2 regions of the Paenibacillus septentrionalis genome follow, and region 1 is predicted to be linked to the other one. Evidence: a T-box and tRNA genes for the amino acid it is inferred to sense, from the RefSeq annotation. Region 1 holds a T-box; the other holds one or more tRNA genes.
What was found. The T-box of region 1 lies ahead of ACFP56_RS03090 (valine--tRNA ligase). A T-box ahead of a tRNA ligase gene usually reads a tRNA of that ligase, here a tRNA-Val.

Region 1 (8,032 bases):
GCTTCGAAAATTCGATATACCAATCGCACAGATCATCCCAAATGAAATTGTATAACAAGCGTCCTGTCTCGCCAAAGTCATAGCTATCCATCAAGCGAGTGACATCACGCACCGTTTCATTCAAGCGATGCAAAATCCATCGGTCAGCTGTGCCCAGCTTGCCGTTTAGATCTATATCCTCATACTTGAAGCCTTCAAGATTCATCAAGGCAAAGCGAGATGCGTTCCAGATCTTGTTGGCGAAGTTGCGCGCCTGCTCAACCTTCTCATAGCGGAAACGCAAATCCTGTCCTGGCGTGCTGCCTGTCGAGATCATAAAGCGCATCGCATCAGCGCCATATTGTTCAATAACTTCAAGCGGATCTACACCGTTGCCAAGCGACTTGGACATTTTTTGTCCATCCTTATCGCGTACAAGACCATGCATCAGTACGTCCTTAAACGGAATTTCATCCGTAAACTCAAGAGCAGTAAAGATCATGCGAGCAACCCAGAAGTAGATAATATCGTAACCTGTTACAAGAACATTAGTAGGATAGTAACGCTTTAGATCCTCTGTTTGCTCAGGCCAGCCGAGTGTAGAGAACGGCCATAGCGCAGAGCTGAACCATGTATCCAAAACGTCATTGTCCTGACGAAGATTCGGATCATTCTGATCCTCACGTGATACAATCAGCTCTCCAGTTTCGTCATTGTACCAGGCTGGAATACGATGCCCCCACCATAGCTGACGGGAAATACACCAATCGCGTACATTTTCAATCCAGTTGAGATATGTTTTCTCAAATCGTTCAGGCACAAAATGTGCGCCTTTTCCGGATTTTTGAGCAGCAATCGCAGCTTCTGCCAGCGGCTTCATCGCTACAAACCATTGTGTGGACAAGTACGGCTCTACTACTGCGCCGCTGCGCTCACTGTGGCCAACCTGATGAACATGATCCTCAATCAACACACATACGCCTTGCTCCTGCAAATCAGCAACAAGTTGCTTGCGGCAATCAAAGCGATCCATCCCTTTATATGGACCCGCTTCTTCATTCATCGTGCCCGTTTCATCCATCACAATAATTTGCGGCAACTGATGACGCTCGCCCACTTCAAAGTCATTCGGGTCATGGGCAGGCGTAATTTTTACCGCGCCAGATCCGAAATCCTTCTCTACATATTCATCTGCAATAATCGGAATCTCACGGTTCACAATCGGAAGCACGAGCATTTCACCGATCAAATGCTTGTAGCGCTCATCCTCGGGGTGCACTGCAACCGCTGTATCGCCAAGCATCGTTTCAGGACGCGTCGTTGCAACCGTAATATAACCGGAACCGTTTTTCAACGGATAACGCAAATGATACAGATGTCCGTTAAGCTCCTTATATTCTACTTCAATGTCAGAAAGTGCCGTTCTCGCAGCAGGATCCCAGTTAATAATTTTTTTGCCGCGATAGATCAAGCCTTTTTCATATAAACGTACGAACACTTCGCGTACAGCTTTAGAAAGGCCTTCATCCAGCGTAAAGCGCTCACGGGAGTAATCAAGCGACAATCCCATTTTCGCCCATTGCTCGCGAATCGTGTTCGCATATTGATCCTTCCATTCCCATACCTGCTCAAGAAACTTTTCCCGTCCTAGATCATGACGAGAGACGCCTTGCTCGCGCAGCTTCTGTTCAACCTTCGTCTGAGTAGCAATTCCCGCATGATCCGTACCAGGCAGCCATAACGCATCATAGCCCTGCATACGCTTTGTACGGATAATAATATCCTGCAGCGTAAAATCAAGCGCATGACCAATATGGAGCATGCCTGTTACGTTAGGCGGTGGGATTACAATTGTAAACGGCTCAGCATCCTTACGCTGACCAGCTTGAAAGAAGTTGTTGCTAGTCCAATATTCATACCATTTTTGTTCAGCAGCCTTTGGATCATACGTCGTAGGCATGCTTGGTTTAGACTCTGACATGTTTTCATCCTCCATACGAAAATTATGCAATAAAAAAGCCTTTCATCCTTAAAAAGGACGAAAGGCTATTCTTCCGTGGTACCACCTTCATTCCACACAACGAATTTCCGTCGTATGGCACTTCATACAGATAACGGCTGTTGCCGGCCGCACCTACTTCCAGCATCATAGCTGAGTTCAGCTTGGCAATTCAGAGGCGACCCATATACTTGTTATCCTGTAGAACCTCTCAGCGAACAGCTCTACTCTCTGAAGGCAACAATTGTATATTATTCCTCATCAACATTATTAGACATATACTAATATAATAACGCATGATGAGGAACTAGTCAATTTATAACAAGTAGGTACTTTAAGAACTTAAGATGGAATGTAAAGCAGTTGTCCCTCTGTGATCGCAGATTCATGCAGGTTGTTGCGAACAAGCAAATCACGCGGGCTAATGCTGTAACGTGATGCGATTTCCTCCAACGTGTCATTCTTCTGTACAATAATCATACGAATCCGCTTAAATTCATTTTGCTCTGGACGCTTGCTTAAAAACAGCTGCTGCCACTCAATATCGTCATCTATTGTCTGCTTGGCTGCTGCTTCAGCCTGCTGACGGTCTTCCTCCTGCTTTTGCAGAGTTGCTGCCTGCTGAGCAGCCTGCTCCCTCAAGCTGGAATTCAATATCGTACGTATTCCTTGTGTTTCGTTTTCATCTTGCTTCCCATTAAGCGCTATATGAAGCTCACGTTCAGCAGCAGGAGACTCAGGCGCTTGCTGCTCCTCTTGTTCTTGCTCCGAATCGACAGCTTCTTCGTGAGCTTCTTCCTGATCGGCATCCTGTTCATCTCGCGCAGGTTCATCGTTAGCTGATGCTTCATCTTGCTGTTCGGCTTGTTCTGCTTCTACGGGCTCCCATGCACTCCACTGCTCCTGCTGTTCTGTCTCACTCACAGCTGCTGCACTTGATTGCTCTTGAGCTTCGATACGCTCAGGCTCCTCTTGCTGTACTGCTTCAAGCGACTCTTCTAATGCTGATTGTTCATGCCAGCTTATAGCACTGTCAGCTGCAATTTGCTCTTCCTCTTGTTCAGCCTGCTGACGATCTGGATAGCTTAGCTCCTCTTCAGAAACAGCTGGCTCTTGAGGCGCTCCATACTTTTGCTCAATAAACTGGACGAAGCTCGACTGATCAGTTGCTTGCCCCCACTGGCTCACTTGTCCGTTATCCTGTTCAGCACGGTACAGCTCCTCCTGCTGATACAATTCAGAAGACGACTGCTCGCCTTGAGTATGATCATGATGTAAGTATGAATTGGCAGCGGACACGAATTCTGAGTAATTTTGAGCAAGCTGACCCTGTTGGGCATCCCCTGATTGATCTCTATAGAGCTGGACTTCATCCTGCCCTTCAAACTGCTGAGGCTCATATTGCTGCTCGTCGTTTTGCTCCTCATATCCGTAGCGTGCCTCATATTGACCTGCAAACGCCTCCTGCTGTTCGCCATACTGCTGTGCACCATACTGTTCAGCTGACACAAACTGCTGTCCATTATCCTGTTGCTCATTCTGCGCCTCATAACCGTAGCGCGCCTCGTATTGACTAGCAAAAGCCTCTTGCTGCTCGCCATATTGCTGTGCATACGCATCCTGCTGGCTATCAAATTGGCCTGAATCCTGAGCCGCATACTCACCGTCTTCACCGAGTGAATGAGAAGCAGTAAAGGCCTCCATATTCCAGCTGTCACTTTCCTCTTCCTGTTCAAGCGAGATGCCGCGCAGCGATAGGATGCCGGTTAAGTTCAGTGCTCGCGATGAAAGCAGCACGACATCAAACGTATCAATATCAACTGTAATTTCATCAAGCCTCGTTACACGATTCATCGGAAGTGTAATTTCCACTGGAATCCAATGCTCAAGTGCAACTTGCTCGTCCCCCGCTCCTTGAGCTCGATAAATACCGTTCAATACAAGCTGACCCTGTAAAACCGCATTTTCACCCTGATCTATTACTTGAATCCGAGGTACTAGCTCAATTTCCTCCAGCTCATCAATGGCCGCTACATTTTCTGGTAAATGCACACGCTCATAAATATCAAATCGAAGTCCATTAGACACGATAAAGCCTCCCTTCACAATAATGAATGCTTGTTTTACATAAGCTTTCACTATCTATCTATATGGTGAAGGGAGGCTATGTTATGACTAACTTTTTGTAATATACGCTTTAATTTCCGCATACCATTGAGGCGGATTTGATTCAATGACCATGTTCTTTCCTGTTACTGGATGAGTAAAGGTCAAGCTGGCTCCATGAAGTGCTTGATGACTAAGCAGCTCTGTGTTGCCGCCATACAAATAATCGCCTACGAGCGGGTGTCGAATATGACTCATATGCACACGAATTTGATGCGTACGTCCTGTTTCAAGAGAAAGCTTGACAACAGAGTACAGATCTCCGCTTTCAACAACCTCGTAGTGCGTAACCGCGTGCTCGCCCTTGGGTGTAACCAGTCTGCGCTTTGGCTGATGACGGTCTTTGCCAATCGGCTCGCGGATAACGCCTTTTTTCGGCTGGACCTTGCCATGAACGATTGCCAAGTATTGACGTTCAATTTCTTTATTGCGCATTTCTTCATCCAGACGCTGCTGAGCCAGTTCGTTTTTCGCATACAACACAGGACCTGACGTATCATCATCCAGCCGATGAATATGTCGCACGATAATCGGATCGTTGCTACGAAGCATATGGACCGCAACTGCGACATCAAGACTGTTGCGCTGCCCCTTGTTGGCGCCATGAACAGGCATGCCAGCAGGCTTGTTCGCAACAAGCAGGTGGTCATCCTCGTACAAGATCTCCAAGCGCGGAGCGCCGACCTTAGCCTCCGTTTGCGCTGCTCGGTAATCGGCATCCTGTTCGAGATCAGCATATGTATAGGCAAGTAAGTGCAGGTCTTCTCCTACGAAGCGAATGCCCCCTACTGAAAAAATTCGGTTCAGCCACTTAGCTGGAAAAATCGAGCATGCAAGCAGCCACTGCCGTACAAGATGTGGATGGCTGCCAGCCTTTGGCTGATATTGCGCTTGCTCTTTCGTTAGCCGCTCACTCAAAGCTGTATAATTCAATACGAGATCCGTGCCTTCACGCGTGAGCAATCCTTCTAACATCGCATTCACCTCAACAATTATGATAGCTGTGACAATGCATAGCCTTGAGCAGCAATCGTTTGCTCTATATCTTCGTCGCTATGCACAATAGACAGAAACAGTCCTTCAAATTGTGAAGGAGGAACACTAACGCCTTGATCAAGCATATGAGCAAAATAACTTGTAAAGTACGCTAAATTAGATGTTTTTGCCGTTTCAAAATTAATGACCTGCTCATCTGTAAAGAACGGACATACCATCGAACCTACTCGATTAACCGTCAGCGGAACACCATACTTGCGAGCGTTAGCCTCGAAGCCCTGCTGCAAGCGCGCTGCCTTAACCTCAAGCTCCGCATAAGCCTCCTTGGTCATCAGCTTTAACGTCGTATAGCCTGCAGCCATCGCAAGCGGATTTCCAGATAGCGTGCCCGCTTGATATATTGGACCACTTGGAGCAATCTGCTCCATAATGTCCGCCCGACCGCCATAAGCGCCTACAGGAAGACCGCCGCCAATTACTTTACCGAAGCAAGTCAAATCAGGCGTCACACCGAATCTACCTTGTGCACATGCATAATCCACGCGGAAGCCTGTCATAACCTCATCGAAAATCAACAAGCTGCCATATTGCGTAGTCAGCTCTCGCAAGCCCTCCAAGAAGCCAGGAAGCGGAGGCACTACCCCCATATTTCCTGCAATCGGCTCGACAATGACACAGGCAAGCTCCTCGCCGTAGCGCTCGAATGCGAGCTTCACACTTTCAAAATCGTTGTAAGGAACAGTAATCGTGTTTTGCGCGACTGATTCAGGTACGCCCGGAGAATCTGGCAATCCTAATGTAGCAACTCCCGATCCAGCCTTGATCAGCAGACTGTCTGCATGTCCATGATAAGAGCCTTCAAACTTCAATATTTTCGAACGCTTCGTATAGCCGCGCGCCAGTCGCAATGCGCTCATCGTTGCTTCCGTACCGGAGTTGACCATGCGAACGATATCTACAGATGGAACACGCTCAATAACAAGCTCAGCCATAAGCGTTTCAAGCTCTGTCGGAGCACCAAAGCTGGTTCCTTTAGCCGCAGTTTCCTGGAGCGCCTGCACAACCTCAGGATGCGCGTGACCAGCAATTAGCGGCCCCCAGGACAGGATGTAGTCAATATAGCTGTTGCCATCGATATCATAGATTCGGCTGCCTGCACCACGTTCAACATATACGGGAGTCAAGCCAACAGATTTGTATGCACGAACCGGGCTGTTCACACCACCAGGAATAACCTTTTTTGCACGTTCAAAAGCTTGCTTGGATAATGTATCAATACGTTTTGTCATATTACGCCTCCTCCTTCAACCATCTTGCAGCATCCTTGGCATGATACGTAATGATCAACTGTGCGCCAGCTCGCTTCATGCCAAGCAGCGTCTCAAGCACAATCGCCTTCTCGTCTACCCATCCGTTTGCAGCAGCTGCCTTCACCATCGAATACTCAGCGCTAACGTTGTAGGCAACAACAGGCAAATCAAACTGATCTACCAGTGTACGTACAATGTCCAGATATGCAAGCGCAGGCTTAACCATCAAGAAATCTGCACCTTCCTCAACATCACTTTCTGCTTCGCGCAGCGCTTCAATCGCATTGGCAGGGTCCATTTGATACGTTTTGCGGTCGCCAAACTGCGGAGCGGAATGTGCTGCATCACGGAAAGGTCCATAAAAGGCTGAGGCGTACTTCACAGAGTAAGCCATAATCGCAATATCCGAGAAGCCCGCTTCATCCAGTCCTTGACGGATTGCCGCTACATAGCCATCCATCATGTTGGAAGGAGCGATAATATCAGCACCAGCCTTCGCTTGCGACACCGCTGTTTTCACCAATAGCTGCAACGATTCATCATTGTTAATGTCTGCAACACCTGTTGATTCGTTCATATGAATGACGCCGCAATGACCGTGATCGGTAAACTGACACAGACAAGTATCTGCAATCACGACAAGCTGCGGTGCCCATTGCTTGATCGCAGCAATTGCCTGCTGAACAATCTCTTGATCATCGTAAGCGGAGCTGCCTACTGCATCCTTGTAGCTCGGAACCCCAAAAATAAGCACCGATTTGATCCCTAAGGACACAACCTCTTCTATTTCAAGCTTCAATTGGTCCATCGATAAATGATAGACGCCCGGCATTGATGGAATTTGCTCTCTTACACCTTCGCCATGCGTTACAAATATCGGATAAATAAAGTCTTCAACCCGTACAGCATGCTCTCGCAGCATGCTTCTCAAAGACGCAGAACGGCGTAGTCTGCGATTGCGTGTAATTGGAAATGTCATCTCACTTCTCCTCCTGTTTCATTCGCTGTGAGGCATTGTAGCCTGCCAGAGCCGCTGTCAGCGATTCAATTGTCGCTTCTTCCGCTTCAATCGTAACGTTCATTCCATAGCTTCTAATGGTTTCCGATGTTATAGGTCCAATGCTGGCGATTGGCATTTGTGATAGCAATTCAACTGGATTCTCAATGCCTGAACGCTCCAGCACTGTTATCAAATTGTGAACGGTCGAGGAGCTTGTAAAAGTAAGCATATGAATATGCTTCTCCTTTAACCATTCAATGACTATAGGCTCCTGCTGATCGGCTACGATCGTTTCATATACGCTGATCTCATCAGCTTGAATGCCTTTTTCCCGAAGCTGATCTGGCAATACAGAACGTGCCAAATCACCTCGCGGCAGAAGCACGCTTTCTCCTGGCTGCACCACATTGCCAAGGGCCTCCACCAATCCTTCCGCATCATAGCGAGAAGCTTGCAGATCAACCGTTAATCCGCGCTGCTGGAGCGCTTCAGCCGTTTTTGGTCCAACCGCTGCAATTCGAGCACGGTGGAAACGCCGTATGTCAATGCCGTGTTCAATGAGCTGTTCATAAAAAAACTCGA
Region 2 (8,032 bases), 310 kb from region 1:
CAGCATCGCAGCTCGTAAATTGCTCGTCGCATGGAATCCTACGATACAAGCCGCTCTTGCTCCCCAAATCGCCGCATCAGCCTCCTGTGCCCTTCTTGAGCCAAACTCAAGCAATATATCATTCGGGGCAACTTGCTTAATGCGTGCAGCCTTCGTCGCAATCAAGGTTTGGAAATTAAGAAAGTTCAAAATAGCCGTCTCAATAATTTGTGCTTCAAAAATAGAAGCCTCTACTCGCAATATAGGCTCATTTGGAAACACCAAAGTCCCTTCTACTGCTGCATACAGATCACCGTGGAATCTAAATTGTCTCAATTCCTCAAGAAAGGCCAGGTCGTACTGCTCTTCCTGCCTCGCGAGAAACTCAATTTCCTCATCAGTAAATCGTAAATTTTCAATATAGCGAACGATCCGCTCCAAGCCTGCTGCAACAGCAAAGCCGTTGCCAAATGGCAGCTTGCGAAAATAAACATCAAACACAGCTTTTTGATGATGAGTGTGGTGCTTCCAATGCGCATACATCATATTAATTTGATATTTATCCGTGTGCAGCATTAAATGCTGTTCTGTCATAACCTACACCTGCTCTCCTTCTCGCAAAACCTTCGCACCCAGCGAATTTTTGAAATGTCCCAGCGCCCATTCATGACCTGCAGCGTTAAAGCTTGCCGTTGCATCCTCATAAACCGTGATGGCGAAGCCTTTATTATATGCATCAACGGCTGTATGAAGCACGCAAATATCGGTGCAAACCCCTACGAGATGCAGCTCATGAATCCCTCTTGCCCGTAAGCGCTGCTCCAGATCAGTTCCGCAAAATGCGCTGTATCGCGTTTTGTCCATCCAATAAATGCTGCTGGCATTCGTATCATAAACGTGCTGCAGCTTACCATATAAATGTCTCCCTGAAGTGCCCTTAATATTATGAGGAGGAAAAAGTTTTGTTTCCGGATGATACGAATCGTTTTCCTCGTGAAGATCTACAGCCATCACCACATATTGGCCTTCCTTCACAAATTGCTCCGTTAAAGCACTTATCCGCTCCTCAATGGCAATCGCTGGATCACCGCAAGGAAGCTTCCCTGTAACAAAATCAATCGTATAATCAATGACAATCAAAGCCTTCACAGTTCTCACCTCAAAATTGGTAATGGTTATATTATGAAGTTTTTTCGTAAGAAGTCAATAAACAGAAAAGAAAGATGGAAGGTATCTCCTCCATCTTTCTTTTCTGTTTATTATTCAGCTATAAGCTTAATCTTGTATTGAGATGAAATATACGTATCAGCTGTTACCGTTGAGATCACCTGTGGATACATCATATCCGGATTTGGATCTACTTGCGTCAGCTTGATAATCGCAACATCACCCTCAAAGCTGATTTCAGAAATATTCATGCCATAACCTGGATGCGGTACAGTTGCGCTAACCGTAACCTTGTTCACATCATCGTTGATTTTTTCAGTTTTGAATGTTAGCTCAGACAATGCCACTTGCTTGTCACCTTGTTCTTCTTCTTTATCACCAAATTGCTCTTCTACAAATTTCAAAGCATTGCTTACCCAAATCGCAGCGTCTTCACGGGTGATCGGCTTTGTTGGATTAAAGGACCCGTCCTTATTCAGCTCAGCGAATTTTAGCAATAGCAGCTTTTGGATTTCACCCTTGTATTCGTCTTTGCCTTTATCTTCATCAGTATACCCAACATACATTTTAATTAACGCATAGTCGCCTAAACGATCCACTTGCTTCATTAGTTGAGCAGCGAACTCTTCACGGCTAATTGGTGCGTTTGGATTAATGTCTTTATCAAAGATAAGACCATTGTGATATCCATCTACAAATGCTTGAGAATACCATGTATTATCCTTTACTTTAGTGTACACATCACTAGCCTTTGGCTCTTTTACAAATAGGATATGAGCTAGACTGAGTTCGAACGCCTCATCAAGCATGACTGCTGCTTGTGCGTAGCTTAATTTGTCTTGAGGATGATATGCACCTTTCCCTTTCGCATCACCCTTAATGACGCCTCTCTCCTTCAATTGAAGAATATGCTTTTCTCCCTTCAGTCCTTTAATATCACTAAAAGCTGAAGCAACAGGAGTCAAGGCCATCACCGTTGCAAGCGACAATACGATTGCTGCCATACGTTTCCCTTTCACATCAATTCCTCCTTTAATTTGGTTTCACACGATTAAACGAAGCAGCTCAAAAAATTGTTGCGCAACAATGAAATTTTAAGTCTATTGTCCTATTCATATCAGTTATTGCCTAACTGTTTTTGATATAAAATGCTTGATAATTGCTATACGCTGTGATAATATAGCTAATGTTGCTATACGTGCTATAGGACGGTAACTCAGCGGGAGAGTGCTACCTTGACAGGGTAGAAGTCGCGGGTTCGATCCCCGCCCGTCCTACCAGAATATAAACGTTCAACCCCTTGATATATCAAGGGGTTTTCTTGTTTTACAAGGTGAATTATCTCTTGGTTTTTTATCGTTATGATGTCCTAATATTTTTGGGGACGAAATTATTATTGATTCGATTGAACATAAGTACAAACTAAGCGTTTGTACTTATCATTTTCGTCTTCTATTCTTTTGCCAGGAACTATCAGTTATCTTAAAGTATTGCTAGATTCTATCAGTTTTCCACTCTCCTCCAACTATCGTCCACTCCTGTCATCCTGTTTATTGAGAATGAATCCAATACGTCCTCCACCCATATTATGATCCTAATTACTTTTACCGTAGAGAATCTTTTTTTCAAGCTAACGATTTCTACATAGCAAGATAAAAATATTATGTACAATTTCAGCGGCTTGAAACGTTTCTTACTTATTTTTTTGTAATCAATATCTAGTCTAATCCCATTCATTGTTTCGTCGTACTGTGCAGCATTCCAACTAACGCTTCATAACACTGTCCAGTATTAATTAAAAAATTTGAAAGCAATCAATCTTAAGTGATACTATAAAATTAGAAGTACACGGCAATTTATAGGAGGTTTGTGGAACAATGTATAAGACTATTATTTTCGATGTTGACGGAACACTTATTAATACAGAAGATGCGGTTTTGGGATCACTTCAAAAGCTTCTAAAAACAGATTACAACAAGGATGTTGCACGGTCAGAATTGTCATTTGTATTAGGGATTCCAGGTTCCGATTCTTTGCCTAAACTTGGTATAGATAATATTGATAAGGCTAATGAAAGATGGAATTTCTTTATGAAAGACTTCTATCATTCAATTCATGTTTACAATGAAATCAACATTCTTTTGGATACTTTAAAGAAAAAGGGTCTAGACCAAGGTATTGTCACATCAAAGACGAAACAAGAATTAAAAGATGATTTTGAACCATTTGGCCTAATGAGTTATCTTTCATATATAGTTTGTGCAGATGATACAAAGAAACATAAACCAAATCCTGAACCAATTATTAAGTTTTTAGAGATTTCAAAAGCTGAACCCTCATCTTCAATATACATAGGTGACACTATTTATGATTTTGAATGTGCCAGAGATGCTGGTGTTGATTTCGGATTAGCTTTATGGGGATGTAAAAATCATGAAAACATACCCGCAAAATACAAGTTTGAAAAGCCATTAGATATACTGAAATTTGTAGATTAGATACATTAGGAGATCAGTATTCATTTGGGTAAAATCATCAATTGATAGGGAACAGTTTGTCAACTCAATCTAACCGTCTTGAAAAAGGCGGTTTTTTCTATTTAGTAGTAGTCAAGAATGAAAAAAATTGCATTGTCACTAGTAATTCGCTCCTTCACAATATGAATCAAATACGTATTAACCTAAAACCGTTGTGTAGCGCTCTTCACAGTATCATTGCACCAACCATGTTAACCTTTCGTTTAAAGCTGTACTATAGGTTTCTACATTTGCAATTTTCACTCGTCCAATGGGTATACTAATGACCATGCTAAGGAGGGTGTCTATGACAAAAGAGGAAGGCTTTCTTAAGGAAGAACGAAGCGAGTATACGGATCTGGCTACCGTAGAGTCCCAGCGTAATGACTTAACGGCTGAGGAGTTTGCAGAGGGCCCCTACGGCTCGCCTATCAACGCAGAAACACTTGGCAAAAGCACACCATGGCGCAAGGATCAGCGGCCACCTAATCGATTCGATTATGAGAATCGGGCGCTGCATAAAGGAACTGAACGTGTATATCCAGATGACCAAGGGAAAGGCAATGCCGCACAGGATACGTTCAACGAGGATACTGAGTAGCCCCATTGTGATAAACTCCAAAAGATGCATCCCCCGAAAGTTGCGTTTGTTAAACGAGCTTCCGGGGGAAATACATACATTCCTTCCTTATATGTATTCATTATTATCGACTTTACATAGTTGTCTGTCAGATAAGAAGCTCGAGAAAAATAAATAGTTAAACGCAAAAAAGCGTCAGCACGCTTGCACTGACACTTGATTCACGTTGCTCGAGCTTATGACGCTGTTTGAGCTCAAACTGTTTAAACTGATTAACCTTTTACCTTAACACAATTAGAAGCGAAAAGCGCTAGTAAATCCATCAGCTTCGCTCTTTCAAATAAACAGCCTCGATCTCATTACCGTTAAACCACTCACCATCTACACGAAATCGACCAGCCTGTTGATCGATACATTCTACCGTGCCTACAACCTTGAGCTCTTCTGCTTCCTGGCTGTCACGCATCATAACGACTACCTCTATATGCTCCTGCAAGGAACGGATTAGCTCAGCAGGAAATCTGCCGCTACACGCTTGCAAGCAAGTTGTATTGGAGCTGGCTATGCCTGCTGCTGCTTCTGAGGCTTTGCATTCAATCGCCACTTCAACCCCTCCATATCCACAATTCTATCAAGCATGAATGTCCGAACGGCTTTAGCCGTGTCACAATAAGCTAATAGACGCTTCTCTCCAACAGCCAATACGCGTACATCCCTGATGGATACTTGTTGCTTGCTATCTACATATATAAGCTGCACCCATGTACCTACTACGTGCTGCATATAACCACCGCCTTTGAAATCATTATAACCGAACGTATGTTCTATTTCAAGTATGTAGCTTGATCGAACCGAAGAGTATACGAGCTACCTCTTGCCTAGAACCATTAAATAAAATCAAACTGGCTTTAAAACACAAAAAGAGCGATTCAACGCAAGCTGCCAAGCTAACGTCAACGCTCCTTGTTTAGCGAAGAGACTTGCTCCTCTGCTGATTCCATTATAGCATGAGTATATTCCTTATAACAGGATGGAACTTTTGGTAATGATGCAGCTGTGTTCTGCCACAGCAACGCTAAAAAATAAAAAAACCATTAAGCTTAGCTTAATGGACAAACATTCACTCTATATGTGCAATATACAAATCTATCAAATGGTGCCGAGGACCGGAATCGAACCGGTACGGTAGTCACCTACCGCAGGATTTTAAGTCCTGTGCGTCTGCCAGTTCCGCCACCCCGGCTTAATATGTATATTCAACAATGATTAGAGCTTTGTTTTCTTAGTGGTGCCGAGGACCGGAATCGAACCGGTACGGTAGTCACCTACCGCAGGATTTTAAGTCCTGTGCGTCTGCCAGTTCCGCCACCCCGGCAAAAATGGTGGGCCCTGAGGGACTCGAACCCCCGACAAATCGGTTATGAGCCGACTGCTCTAACCAACTGAGCTAAGGGCCCTCGTTCATATAATGAATGCAATCATTACCGACTAGAGAATTGGTTGCGGGGACAGGATTTGAACCTGTGACCTTCGGGTTATGAGCCCGACGAGCTGCCGAACTGCTCCACCCCGCGTCATTAAAAATAAGTCACTCGCAATGGCGACATAAATTAATATACTATAGATAAACATCTCACGTCAAGCATTTTTTACAACATTTTCTTCAAATTCTACATTCATTATAGAAATAGACCCTTAACTACAGCTATTTTATTGTCTCGCCGGCATAAATCTAACGCCGTAACGGCCTCGATTGGATTTGTAGATTTCAATTTCTTTTGGGCAGTCCATACCATACATCCAGTAATCATGCTCCATACGCTGCACGACACAGCTGGCTTGAAACTTTGATTCATATAAACGAATCCAATACACCCACATCCTGAATGCACCTCCATCATTTTTACCGATAGAGTACCCAATTTCCAAGCATTCATGCGATAAACATATAAGGGTCTGACCTTAAGGTCAGACCCTTGCAAGTGTTAGTGTCGTTCGACAGCTTCAGCAGCGTCTTGAGCGCTTGTATCAGCTTCAGCAGGCTGAGATTCATCTGCTTGCTCTTCCTTCTGCTTGGAAGCTGCAGGAGCCTCTGGTGATGTGATCGTTATTTTCTCCCCATCAAATTCCATCAGCACCTTATCCTTGATATTCATAGCCTTGAGGTACTCCTTAGGCACCTGCAATCTACCTACTCGGTCTACAACAACATAAGCAACGTGAGCATTTTGCTCTTTCTGATGCGCAGAAAATGAGACAAAGCCATCACGATTCGCTGCAAGATCAGGGTTATGCTTCACGAACTCCGTGCTCGTCAAGCCGTCACGAATCGCGACAACCCGATCTACCTGACTTGCCAGTTCCATATCATGCGTAACAATCACAATTGTAACGCCAATTTCCTTATTCAGCTTGCGGAAAATATTCATAATCATATCAGACGTTGCAGTATCTACCGAACCGGTCGGCTCATCGGCAAGCAACAGCTGAGGACGATTCGCCAGCGAAATAGCAATCGCTACCCGCTGCTGTTCGCCCCCGGAGAGCTGATGCAGCTTGTTATTGATGCGATGTCCAAGTCCTACCCACTCCAGCAGCTGCTTGGCATAGGCACGATCGAGCTTTCCCGATAGCATCATCGGCATCTCTACATTTTCCAAAGCCGTCAAATAAGGGAGCAAATTTCTCGCGTTATTTTGCCAGATGAAGCCAACAGTATCGCGTTTGTATTCCACGAGCTGCTCATCAGTCATTTTCAGCAAATCCCATTTGCCTACCCGAACCTGACCAGCAGAAGGTCGATCAAGCCCACCAAGCGTGTTAAGCAGCGTAGATTTACCACTACCACTATTCCCGATAATCGCCATGAGCTCGCCTTGCGTCACCGTTAGATTAAGACCTTGCAGTGCGACAACCTCAAGATCATCGGTTTTGTATATTTTCACGAGTCCTTCGCAATGTATCATCTGTTAACGCTCCTCTCCCATCTTCACTGCCTGATGCACTTTAAGCTTGCGAATGTGCATAAACAGCAATGCTGCTCCAATTAGCATCATCGTGATTACGACAGCAAGAAGCTGATTCGTATCACTGGATTCAAACACGACGCGGAAAGGCGGTACCATTTTCGATGCCGAATCCGCCGTTTGAAGAAACGGAAGGAACAGATAACTAATGAGCTTGCCAATTCCGAAGCCAAGCGCAATCGCCAAACCAGCTGTAAACAACTGCTCTAGCAGCAGCATGCTCGTCAGCTGACTTTTTGAAAGTCCCATTGCACGCAGCACACCAAACTGTACAACGCGGCCAGACAAGTTAAAGAACCAGTATAGCAAATACCCTGCAAGTGTAATCGCAACCGTCACGAGGAAGCCAAGACTTAATATCCCGAATACTCCACCGCGCGTTGGAAGCTTGGACTGGACGATAAGCTCATTGCGCACATCCTTTACGCTCGCAACATCCATATTGGCAGCCTGCAGCTTCTCAACAATTGGCGTAACCAACGCATCCGGGTCCAGCTTCAGCCATACCTCGTAAGGGATAAGCGGCAGTTGATCATAGATATAATCCAAATTCGCAATGATGAAAGGTTCGTCATCAGGGTACAGGCTCGGCCAGAACGGTACGATACCAACTACTGAAAACTCCACGGTTCCATCCGTAAAAGCAACCGAAACAAAATCTCCAACCTTCAGCTGATAACGATCCGCTATGTTTTGCGGCACAATCGCACCATGCTCATACTCACCCAAATACGCGAGATAATAGGCCGGATGCACCGGATACA

Region 2: it encodes a tRNA-Val, which carries the amino acid that the T-box ahead of ACFP56_RS03090 (valine--tRNA ligase) is inferred to sense. The anticodon was not compared.

The regions. Positions count from the first base shown of each region.
Region 1 covers NZ_JBHSTE010000001.1:664,123-672,154, forward strand. Annotated here, with positions in the region: gene ACFP56_RS03090 (valine--tRNA ligase) at 1-1,960, opposite strand, end outside; T-box leader at 2,011-2,252, opposite strand; gene ACFP56_RS03095 (LysM peptidoglycan-binding domain-containing protein) at 2,321-4,066, opposite strand; gene ACFP56_RS03100 (RluA family pseudouridine synthase) at 4,154-5,119, opposite strand; gene hemL (glutamate-1-semialdehyde 2,1-aminomutase) at 5,137-6,429, opposite strand; gene hemB (porphobilinogen synthase) at 6,431-7,429, opposite strand; gene cobA (uroporphyrinogen-III C-methyltransferase) at 7,431-8,032, opposite strand, start outside.
Region 2 covers NZ_JBHSTE010000001.1:353,783-361,814, forward strand. Annotated here, with positions in the region: gene ACFP56_RS01685 (nicotinate phosphoribosyltransferase) at 1-573, opposite strand, end outside; gene ACFP56_RS01690 (cysteine hydrolase family protein) at 577-1,128, opposite strand; gene ACFP56_RS01695 (S-layer homology domain-containing protein) at 1,239-2,165, opposite strand; tRNA gene ACFP56_RS01700 (tRNA-Val) at 2,352-2,426, shown strand; gene ACFP56_RS01705 (HAD family hydrolase) at 3,024-3,644, shown strand; gene ACFP56_RS01710 (hypothetical protein) at 3,970-4,263, shown strand; gene ACFP56_RS01715 (hypothetical protein) at 4,565-4,846, opposite strand; gene ACFP56_RS01720 (hypothetical protein) at 4,804-5,025, opposite strand; tRNA gene ACFP56_RS01725 (tRNA-Leu) at 5,397-5,485, opposite strand; tRNA gene ACFP56_RS01730 (tRNA-Leu) at 5,529-5,617, opposite strand; tRNA gene ACFP56_RS01735 (tRNA-Ile) at 5,623-5,699, opposite strand; tRNA gene ACFP56_RS01740 (tRNA-Met) at 5,740-5,816, opposite strand; gene ACFP56_RS01745 (hypothetical protein) at 5,953-6,123, opposite strand; gene ACFP56_RS01750 (ABC transporter ATP-binding protein) at 6,228-7,208, opposite strand; gene ACFP56_RS01755 (ABC transporter permease) at 7,212-8,032, opposite strand, start outside.